DNA from 3 places in the Pseudomonas sp. TH04 genome. Region 1 is predicted to be linked to each of the others. Evidence: predicted binding sites of a transcription regulator. Region 1 holds the regulator's gene; each other region holds the start of a gene.
What was found. The regulator FliA, encoded in region 1, starts transcription of late flagellar genes. The targets are predictions, from matches to a motif close to CTAAAGTTTNNNNNNNNNNNGCCGNTAA.
Positions count from the first base shown of each region.

Region 2: the regulator FliA is predicted to act here: its motif matches at 1,529-1,556, upstream of JFT85_RS09305 (methyl-accepting chemotaxis protein).
Region 3: the regulator FliA is predicted to act here: its motif matches at 1,426-1,453, upstream of motA (flagellar motor stator protein MotA).

Region 1 covers NZ_JAEKEA010000001.1:5,484,508-5,487,785, forward strand. Annotated here, with positions in the region: gene flhF (flagellar biosynthesis protein FlhF) at 1-555, shown strand, start outside; gene fleN (flagellar synthesis regulator FleN) at 663-1,496, shown strand; gene fliA (RNA polymerase sigma factor FliA) at 1,493-2,233, shown strand; gene JFT85_RS24710 (chemotaxis response regulator CheY) at 2,405-2,779, shown strand; gene JFT85_RS24715 (protein phosphatase CheZ) at 2,798-3,278, shown strand, end outside.
Region 2 covers NZ_JAEKEA010000001.1:2,073,009-2,076,286, forward strand. Annotated here, with positions in the region: gene JFT85_RS09295 (PLP-dependent cysteine synthase family protein) at 1-40, opposite strand, end outside; gene nhaA (Na+/H+ antiporter NhaA) at 257-1,432, shown strand; gene JFT85_RS09305 (methyl-accepting chemotaxis protein) at 1,642-3,264, shown strand.
Region 3 covers NZ_JAEKEA010000001.1:2,965,738-2,969,015, forward strand. Annotated here, with positions in the region: gene motB (flagellar motor protein MotB) at 1-503, opposite strand, end outside; gene motA (flagellar motor stator protein MotA) at 507-1,358, opposite strand; gene JFT85_RS13420 (HDOD domain-containing protein) at 1,525-3,060, shown strand; gene JFT85_RS13425 (rhodanese-like domain-containing protein) at 3,118-3,278, shown strand, end outside.

The DNA of each region.
Region 1 (3,278 bases):
AGCATGGACAGCTACCGTATTGGCGCTCAGGAACAGCTTAAGACCCTGGGCCGTATCCTCAACGTGTCGGTGACCCACGTCGACGCAGGCCAGTCCCTGGCCAATGCGCTCGACCCGTTGCTGCGCAAGCGCGTGGTGCTGATCGACACGGCTGGCCTGCAAGCCAGTGACCCGGCATTGCGCATGCAGTTGGAAAGCCTGGCGGGACGTGGCATCAAGTCAAAAAATTACCTGGTGCTTGCAACCACCAGCCAGAAACAGGTTCTTACCGCTGCCTACCACAGCTACAAACGTTGCGGCCTGGCGGGTTGCATTCTGACCAAGCTCGACGAAACTGCGAGCCTGGGTGAAGTGTTGAGCCTGGCTATCAGTCATGAATTACCGGTTGCCTACCTGACCGACGGGCCGCGGATCCCGGATGATTTACATCTGCCGCGCCGTCATCAGTTGGTCAGCCGTGCTGTCAGCGTGCAAATGCAAGAAGAGCCTAGCGAGGAAGCGATGGCCGACATGTTCGCCGACCTTTACCACAACCCCGCAAAACGGGTGGGTTGAAGGGCAGGATGAACACCGTGAAAAGTATCTACATCGATGGTCTGCAAGCGATTCACGCGGCCAAGCCATGTAGCCTGCGTCTAAGCAAGACAAGGTAAAGAAATAAAATGGGCAGCATGCATCCCGTACAGGTGATCGCGGTGACCGGCGGCAAAGGTGGCGTCGGAAAAACTAACGTGTCAGTGAATTTGTCCCTGGCCCTGGCAGAGCTTGGCCGTCGCGTCATGCTGCTGGATGCTGACCTGGGGCTGGCGAACGTCGACGTTCTGCTGGGGCTGACACCCAAACACACCCTTGCCGATGTGATCGAGGGCCGCTGCGAGCTGCGCGATGTGCTGCTGCAAGGCCCCGGTGGCATTCGCATCGTGCCGGCGGCCTCGGGCACCCAGAGCATGGTGCATCTGAGCCCGGCGCAGCACGCCGGCTTGATCCAGGCGTTCAGTGACATCGGCGACAACCTCGACGTGCTGGTGATCGACACCGCCGCCGGGATCGGCGAGTCCGTGGTCAGCTTCGTGCGCGCCGCCCAGGAAGTGCTGCTGGTGGTCTGCGATGAGCCCACCTCCATCACCGACGCCTACGCCCTGATCAAACTGCTCAATCGTGACTACGGCATGAACCGCTTCCGGGTGCTGGCCAACATGGCCCAAAGCCCGCAGGAAGGGCGAAACCTGTTCGCCAAGTTGACCAAGGTCACGGATCGTTTCCTCGATGTCGCCTTACAATACGTCGGCGCAGTTCCCTATGACGAGTGTGTGCGCAAGGCTGTGCAAAAGCAGCGTGCAGTCTATGAAGCATTCCCTCGTTCGAAGTGCGCATTGGCGTTCAAGGCAATTGCCCAGAAGGTCGATACTTGGCCGTTGCCCGCCAACCCGCGTGGGCATCTGGAGTTTTTCGTCGAGCGATTGGTGCATCAGACGAGCGCAGGACCGGTGCTATGACAGCCAGCGGCTATAACCTTTACAAAAACTCGGCGCGTGACAGCCAGGGCGAATTGATCGAGCGCTATGCGCCCCTGGTCAAGCGCATTGCCTATCACTTGCTGGCGCGCCTGCCTGCCAGTGTGCAGGTTGAAGACCTTATCCAGGCCGGTATGATCGGCCTGCTCGAAGTGTCGACCAAATACGACGCGAGCAAAGGTGCGAGTTTCGAGACGTACGCGGGTATCCGTATCCGTGGTGCGATGCTCGATGAAGTGCGTAAAGGGGATTGGGCGCCGCGTTCGGTACACCGCAACACGCGAATGGTCAGTGACGCAATTCGTGCAATTGAAGCAAAAACCGGTCGTGACGCTAAAGATCATGAAGTTGCGGCCGAACTCCAATTGAGTCTCGACGATTACTACGGGATTTTGAACGATACCTTGGGCAGCCGCCTGTTCAGTTTCGACGACCTGTTGCAGGACGGCGAACACGAAGGGCTGCACGAGGACGGCGCGAGTGCACATCTCGAACCGTCGCGCGACCTGGAAGATGAACGTTTCCAGGGTGCGTTGGCGGAAGCGATTGCCAATTTGCCTGAGCGTGAGCGACTGGTGTTGGCGCTGTACTACGACGAAGAGCTGAACCTCAAGGAAATCGGTGAGGTCCTGGGGGTCAGCGAATCGCGTGTCAGCCAGCTGCATAGCCAGTGCGCAGCCCGCTTGCGGGGGCGATTGGGAGAGTGGCGCGCGCGCTGACAGGCAGTGTGGGGATACTGCAGCGCAATTAGGCGAAGGGTGAAGAGCCTTTCGCGGGTTCGTTCCGTGGTACCCCTGGCAGTCCTTTTTGTGTAACGCCTGTTGATTGAAATGGCGCGTCCAGGTGCTGGGCGCGTTTAAGACTGCTTGGAGGTCGAATTGGACAAGAACATGAAAATCCTCATCGTTGATGACTTCTCAACGATGCGGCGGATCATAAAAAACCTGTTGCGTGACCTTGGGTTCACCAACACGGTCGAGGCGGATGACGGCCTGACGGCGATTCCGATCCTCAACAGCGGGAGCATCGACTTTCTGGTAACCGACTGGAACATGCCGGGCATGACCGGCATCGACTTGCTGCGTCACGTGCGCGCCGATGAAAAACTGCGCAGCCTGCCTGTGCTGATGGTGACCGCCGAAGCCAAGCGTGAACAGATCATCGAAGCCGCCCAAGCCGGGGTTAACGGTTACGTGGTTAAGCCATTCACTGCGTTGGCCTTGAAAGAGAAGATCGAAAAAATCTTCGAACGCATCCACGGCTGATGCCACCACGGGGGAGCTATGGAGCATAAAGAATCATCGCAGGCTGACTTTGAGTCGACCCTGAAAAAGCATGCTCACCAGTTGGTCGAAAGCCTTGAAAGAGGCCAGTTCGGCGACGCGGTGCAGTTGATCCATGAGCTTAACCAGACCCGTGACCGCGGCCTGTACCAGGAAGTGGGCAAGCTCACACGCGAGCTGCACAGTGCAATCGTCAATTTTCAGATTGACCCGCACATGCCCCAGGCCGAAGAAATCTCGCAAATCACCGATGCCACCGAACGCCTGTCCTATGTGGTCAGGCTGACTGAGGCGGCGGCCAACCGCACCATGGACCTGGTGGAAAACGCCACGCCCCTGGTCAATGGCATGGCGACCGAAGCGCAGGCCCTCAGCGTTGACTGGGGCCGTTTCATGCGTCGGGAAGTGGGGGCTGAGGAGTTTCGTGAGTTGGCGCGGCGCGTCGACGCTTTTCTGTCGCGCAGCGACGAGGAAAACCGCA
Region 2 (3,278 bases), 3.4 Mb from region 1:
TGCGAATGGCTTCACGGGCCCAGATACGGTGGTCACTCATAGGGTGCGTCTCTAAAGATTTCAGCCCCGATTTTAGGGGGTTTCCTACACTGCACACAGATACAGTGACGTATCAATTAGACACACAATTGCTAGGCTTCGGCCCATCATCGATCCTGACCATCGCTTATAACAAATAAGAATATAACTTTTGTTTTAACAACTAACGGTACGGGTTAGGGTACCCACCTATTGAACCTGGATTGGAGAGCATCCCTTGCCTCTGCGTAGCACTTTCACCCGTTTCTTCCAGCTGGAAGCCGCCAGCGGTCTGTTGTTGATCGCCGCTGCCGCCTTGGCGCTGATCATTAATAACTCACCGTTGTCGCACCTCTACGGTGCCTTCCTCGATACCCCGGTAGTGGCGCAGATTGGCGCACTCAAAATCGCCAAGCCCGCCTTGCTATGGATCAACGATGGCCTGATGGCCCTGTTCTTCCTGCTGATCGGCCTGGAGGTGAAGCGCGAGTTGCTCGACGGTCACCTGTCCAAGCCCTCGCAAGTGGTCTTGCCCGGTGCAGCGGCCATTGGCGGCATGGTCGTACCCGCGCTGATCTACTGGGCGATCAACAAGGATTACCCCGCCGCGCTGTCCGGCTGGGCGATCCCCATGGCCACCGATATCGCTTTTGCCCTTGGCGTACTGGCCCTGCTGGGCAAGCGCGTGCCGGTGTCGCTGAAACTGTTCCTGATGACCTTGGCCATCATCGATGACCTCGGTGCAATCATCGTCATCGCCGTGTTCTATTCAGCCGACCTGTCGGGCGCCGCCCTGGCAGGTGCGGGCGCGTGTCTGGTTGCGTTGATCGCGATGAACCGCCTGGGCGTGATCAAACTCGGGCCCTATCTGATCGTTGGCCTGATCCTGTGGGTCTGTGTACTCAAGAGCGGCGTCCACGCCACGCTGGCTGGCGTGACCTTGGCGTTCTGCATTCCGCTGCGCACCAAAAACGCCGAACCTTCGCCATTGCTGACCCTGGAGCACGCGCTGCACCCGTGGGTGGCCTACGCCATCCTGCCGTTGTTCGCGTTCGCCAACGCGGGCGTATCCCTCACCGGCGTGAGCCTGGAAAGCTTCACCCACCACGTGCCCCTGGGCATCGCCGCTGGCCTGCTGATCGGCAAGACCATTGGTGTGTTCGGCCTCACCTGGCTGGCCATCAAGACCGGCCTTGCCGCCCTGCCCAGTGGCGCTAACTGGGGTCAGGTGTTCGGCGTGGCGATCCTGTGCGGTATCGGCTTCACCATGAGCCTGTTTGTCGGCTCCCTGGCATTTGTGCCGGGCGCCAGCGAATTCGCCGGCGAGGATCGGATGGGGATTCTGACCGGGTCGATCCTGGCAGCGTGTATCGGCTATGCCGTGACGGCGATGGCGAGTCGCAAGAAAGCCTGACTCCAGTCTGAAACACCCCAAAACCCCAGCCGGTCGCCCGGTTGGGGTTTTTCTTTTTCCGCCGCCTACGTTTAGCCGGCAATCCGGCTGCCCCACCTAAAGACTTTCGCTCAGCCGCCGACTAGAGGGTATGGCGATCTCACCGTCCGCGCCTGGGACACCCGCCCGACACTGCTTCCCAACGCGTTTTCAGCCCGAGCGACATGCCCATGTTCCTGAGAAATATAAGAATCGCAGCCAGAGCCTTCATCGGCTTCGCCGCTATTGCATCACTGAGTGTGTTTCTCGGCCTGTTTGCCCTCAAGCAGATTGGCGAAGTCCAGTCACAAGCCGCTGACATTCAGAACAACTGGATGCAACGCGTCAGGATCCTCGCCTTGGCCAATGCGTCCCTCGACCGTTATCGCCTGGGCGAGATGGCGCACATCCTGTCTTCCAGCGATGCCGACATGCAGACCTACGAAGACAAATCCGCCGGCCGCCTGAAAAGCGTCAAGGAGCAGCTTGGCCAATATGCAGCGCTGCTGAGCACTGCTGAGGAAAAATCACGCCTCGATGTGTTCAACCAAAGCCTCGATGGGTACGCGAAGAACCACACCGAGATGCTCAAACGCTCGCGTTCCGGCGACAAGGCCGGCGCCCGCGACTTTCTCAACAGCATTCGAGAAAGTTATGAGCAGATGACCAAGAACTTCGACCAACTGATAGACCTGGCCAACAAAGGCGCAGAACAGGCCGGCCAGACGTCCGTAGCCGCCTATCAACATGCCGTGGGTGGCATCTCAATCGTGATTCTGCTGGTGAGTGGTGGCACCGTATTGGTGGCCTGGCTGCTGACCCGAAGCATTACCGGCCCCATTATTGAAGCGGTACACGTAGCCGAAACCATTGCCAGGGGTGATCTCACCCAGCCTATCAACCCGACGGGCAACGACGAAGCCACCCGCCTGCTCCGGGCACAAGAGACCATGCGCAATAACCTGGTGCAGACCCTGCGACAAATAACCGGTTCCTCCAACCAACTGGCTGCAGCGGCCGAAGAATTGAATGCCGTGACCGCCGAAGGCAGCCGGGACTTGCAACAGCAACATGGCGAGATTGAACAGGCAGCCACTGCTGTCACTCAGATGACCACCGCCATTGAAGAGGTCGCCAGGAACGCGGCCTCCACCTCCGACCTGTCCCAGGAGTCGCGAAGCATTGCCTTGAAAGGCCAGCAGCGCATGGTTGAGGCGTTGAACGCCATCAAAGCCTTGACCCGTGGCGTGGAGGTCAGCTCCGGGCAAGTGGGCGGCCTGGCTGAACAGGCCAAAGGTATCGGCAAAGTGCTCGATGTTATCCGCACCATTGCCGAGCAAACCAACCTGCTGGCACTGAACGCGGCCATCGAAGCTGCACGTGCCGGTGAGGCCGGCCGTGGTTTTGCCGTGGTCGCCGACGAAGTTCGCGCCCTGGCCCACCGCACGGCCCAATCGACCCAGGAAATCGAACAAATGATTGGCGGTATCCAGACCAACACCGCCAGTACCGTCAACACCATGCTCGACAGCAGCACCATGACTCAGCAAACCCTGGGTCTGGCCGAACTGGCACAGCAAGCGCTGGCGGATATTCTGGCTGCCAACGATGAAATCAATGACCGAAACCTGGTGATTACCACGGCGGCCGCGGAACAAGCCGGCGTTGCCCGGGCGGTCGATCGCAACTTGCTCAATATTCAACAACTGTCGGTTCAGTCCGCAGAAGGCTCGACCCAAACCACCGCCGCCTCGCAGTCCCTCGCCAGCCTGGCGCATGAATTGAACACGATGGTGAAGCACTTCCAGATTTGAAGTGACAGGGTAAA
Region 3 (3,278 bases), 2.5 Mb from region 1:
TCGAACATCGGCCGGTTGGCGGCGTCGGTGATCTGGATGCGCAAACCTTCCGGGGTGATTTCGAAAGAAATCTGATCCTTGAATTTCAGCAGTTGCGGGTTTTCTTCAACCTTGGTCTGCAGTTCCTGCAGCAACAACTCGAGGCGCTCTTTCTCGACCTGCTCGGCCATGCTCTCAACAGTGTCGCGCTCGATCGGGATGTTTTCCTGCGGCGATTCGGTCTTGACCTCGGGGTTGATGGTGCGCTCGGGTGCCAGCTGCGGCGAGCCGCCCAGGTCAATCACAAAGGGTGTACCACTTTCCGAAAAGCCTATCGGGTCTTTGAAGTAACCGGCGATGGCGATTTTTTGTTCCGGCGTGGCGGTAGACATCAGCCACAGCACCAGAAAGAACGCCATCATCGCCGTCGCGAAGTCGGCGAAGGCGATTTTCCAGGCACCACCGTGGTGCCCCGCAGCGAAGCGCTTGACGCGCTTGATGATTATCGGCTGGTTGTTTTCCATGGTTTAGCGACCGCGAACCGCTTGTTCCAGCTCGGAGAAACTTGGGCGATGTTTCGGGTACAGCACCTTGCGCCCGAACTCCACTGCCAGCGATGGCGGCATACCGGACGCCGAAGCCACCAGGCACGCTTTGATCGCTTCGTAGAGGTTGACCTCTTCCTTGGCATCGTGGGCCAGGCAGGTAGCGAGCGGGCCGAAGAAACCATAGGCCGCGAGAATACCGAAGAAGGTACCGACGAGGGCTGCACCCACGTGCATGCCAATCGCCTTCTGGTCGCCTTCGCCCAGAGATGCCATGGTCACCACAATACCGAGTACCGCTGCGACGATACCAAAACCAGGCATGGCGTCGGCAACGCCGGTCACCGCGTGAGACGGGTGTTCCAGCTCTTCCTTGAGGCTGAACAGCTCCATGTCGAACAGGCCCTCCAGCTCATGGGGGGCCATGTTGCCGGAGGACATGATGCGCAGGTAATCACAGATGTAGGCGGTCATGCGCTCGTCTTTGAGCACGGCCGGGTACTTGGCGAAAATCGGGCTGGCGGCGGCGTCTTCAATGTCGCCTTCGATGGCCATCATGCCTTCACGGCGGCTCTTGTTGAGGATCTCGTAGACCAGCCCCAGCACTTCCAAATAGAAGGTGTGGGAGAAACGCGAGCTGAACATGCCCAGCGACTTCTTGATCACGTGCATGGTCATGTAGCCGGGGTTGGCCTGCAAGAATGCACCCAAGGCCGCACCGCCGATAATCATCACTTCGAAGGGCTGGATCAGCGCAGCAATTTTACCGTGGGACAGAACGTACCCACCGAGTACGCTTGCGAAGACGACGATGATGCCGATAATTTTAGCCATAGGGGATTGGTACTTGTGCCGTCGGGTTCATGGACATATTGGGTGCAGCCGAAAACTCTTGTTCTACTTATCGGCAAAACTGCGCCAGACTATAGCCCGTTAAGGCGAAAAGCCAATTCGGCCCGTTCCGGGCGTGTAGAACGCAAGTGATGATCGCGCCCCAATCATGGCTAATGAAACGACAGTCCCAAGTACAAAACCCACCACACTCGTTGCTTGGATCAAGCGCCTGGACGAGGTGCTGCTGCCCGTTCCCCAGGCCAGCCACGAGCGCGTGTGCAAAGCCATTCGCGATAGCCGCAGCTCGTTGCGAGATATTGCCGAGCTGATGCAACACAGCCCGGCGCTGGTGCTCAGCGTAATGCGCGAGGCCAATAGCCAGGCCCACGGCAGCCTGTCGGGGCCGGCGGAAAACCTTGAAGTCGCGCTTAACCGCCTGGGCCTGAAACGCGCCGAGGAACTGTTGGCGCGCCTGCCCTCTTTGCCGGAAAAAGACATCCCCGTAGCCCTTCGGCAACTGCTGCTGGTGAGCCAGCACGCTTCCCAGCAGGCCAACGGCTTGTTCGCCAGCCGCCTCGCGCGGTTGTGGCAAGACATTCACTGGGGCAGCTTGCTGTTTTTGTCGCCGCTGTGGCCGATGGCTGTCGCGTACCCCAAGCTCCTGGAAGAATGGGAACTGCGCGTTATTCATAAAGGCCAGTCGGCACGCCAGGTCGAGAAAGAACTGTTTGGTGTACGCCTGCTGGACTTGTGCCTCGGCTTGACCGAAGCCTGGCACCTGCCGATCTGGGTATCCCAGGGCTATAACCTGCTGCTGAGCGAGCAGCGCTTGCTGGTCAAGGCGCTGCACATCGCCCGTGAAGATGACGCGCTGCGCCACCAGCAATTACTGGATGCCGACCCCAACCTGCGGCGCTGGCTCAACCAGCCGGCCAACACCGTGCTACTGGCCAACGGCCTGGCGATGTCCGCCCAGGAATCGTGGACCTGCCCGCACACCGAGCGCTGGCAATACCTCACCGCGCTGTACTTGCAGGAGCCGTTGAGTGAGGTGCAGCAGCAGGTTCACCAGCAAGCGGTGACCAGCGCCCGCACCACCCTGATGCCCGATCTTTGGCACCCGGCGTTGTCACTGATCTGGCCGTGGCATGTGCAGAAAATCCATCGCGGCTTGTTGCCTGCAGCGCCTCCCACCGCTGAAGCCTTGGCCGTGTGGCGCAAGCGCTGCACCGAATTGCTGGTCGAGCCGAGCCGCTTTGCCAACGCCATGCACCTGACCACGTGCGCCAAAGAAGCCCTGGTCGCCAGCGGTATGCAACGGGTACTGCTGTTTATGGCCGACCGCGCCCTGAGCACCTTGCGCGTGCATCAAGCCGACGGTTTGCCCAGGGACGCCGCGAACCTGAGCCTGGATGTGGTCAACAGCACGCTGCTGCAGCGCTTGCTGGAAAAGTCCGCCCAGGTGCGCCTCACGCCGGACAACCACGCGCAATTTTCCGCGTTGTTACCGCCGGTCCTGCGTCGTTTGTTTACCGGCGAACACCTGCTGTTACGCTCCCTGAGCTGTAACGGTCGCGTGGTGATGCTGATGGTCGCCGACCAGGGCGGCGGTCCCTTCTCGGAAACCACCGTGCAGGCGTTCGGCAAAACCGCTCAATGCATCGAGAAAGCGCTGCACAGCTTTACCAACCGCAGCGCCTGATGCTTGCGCTACAATCGCCGTCTTTTATCGCCAACATTTGTGCCCAGGAGACCTCACATGCCTGACTTCTCTGGCTTGCCGCTGGTGATCGAATCCAGCGACCTGCTCGCTCAACTGGATGCCGAACACCTGATTGTGGTGGACCTCACCAGTGCCGCCCGCTACGCCGAAGGGCATATCCCCGGCGCGCATTTCGTTGACCCCAAACGCACCCAACT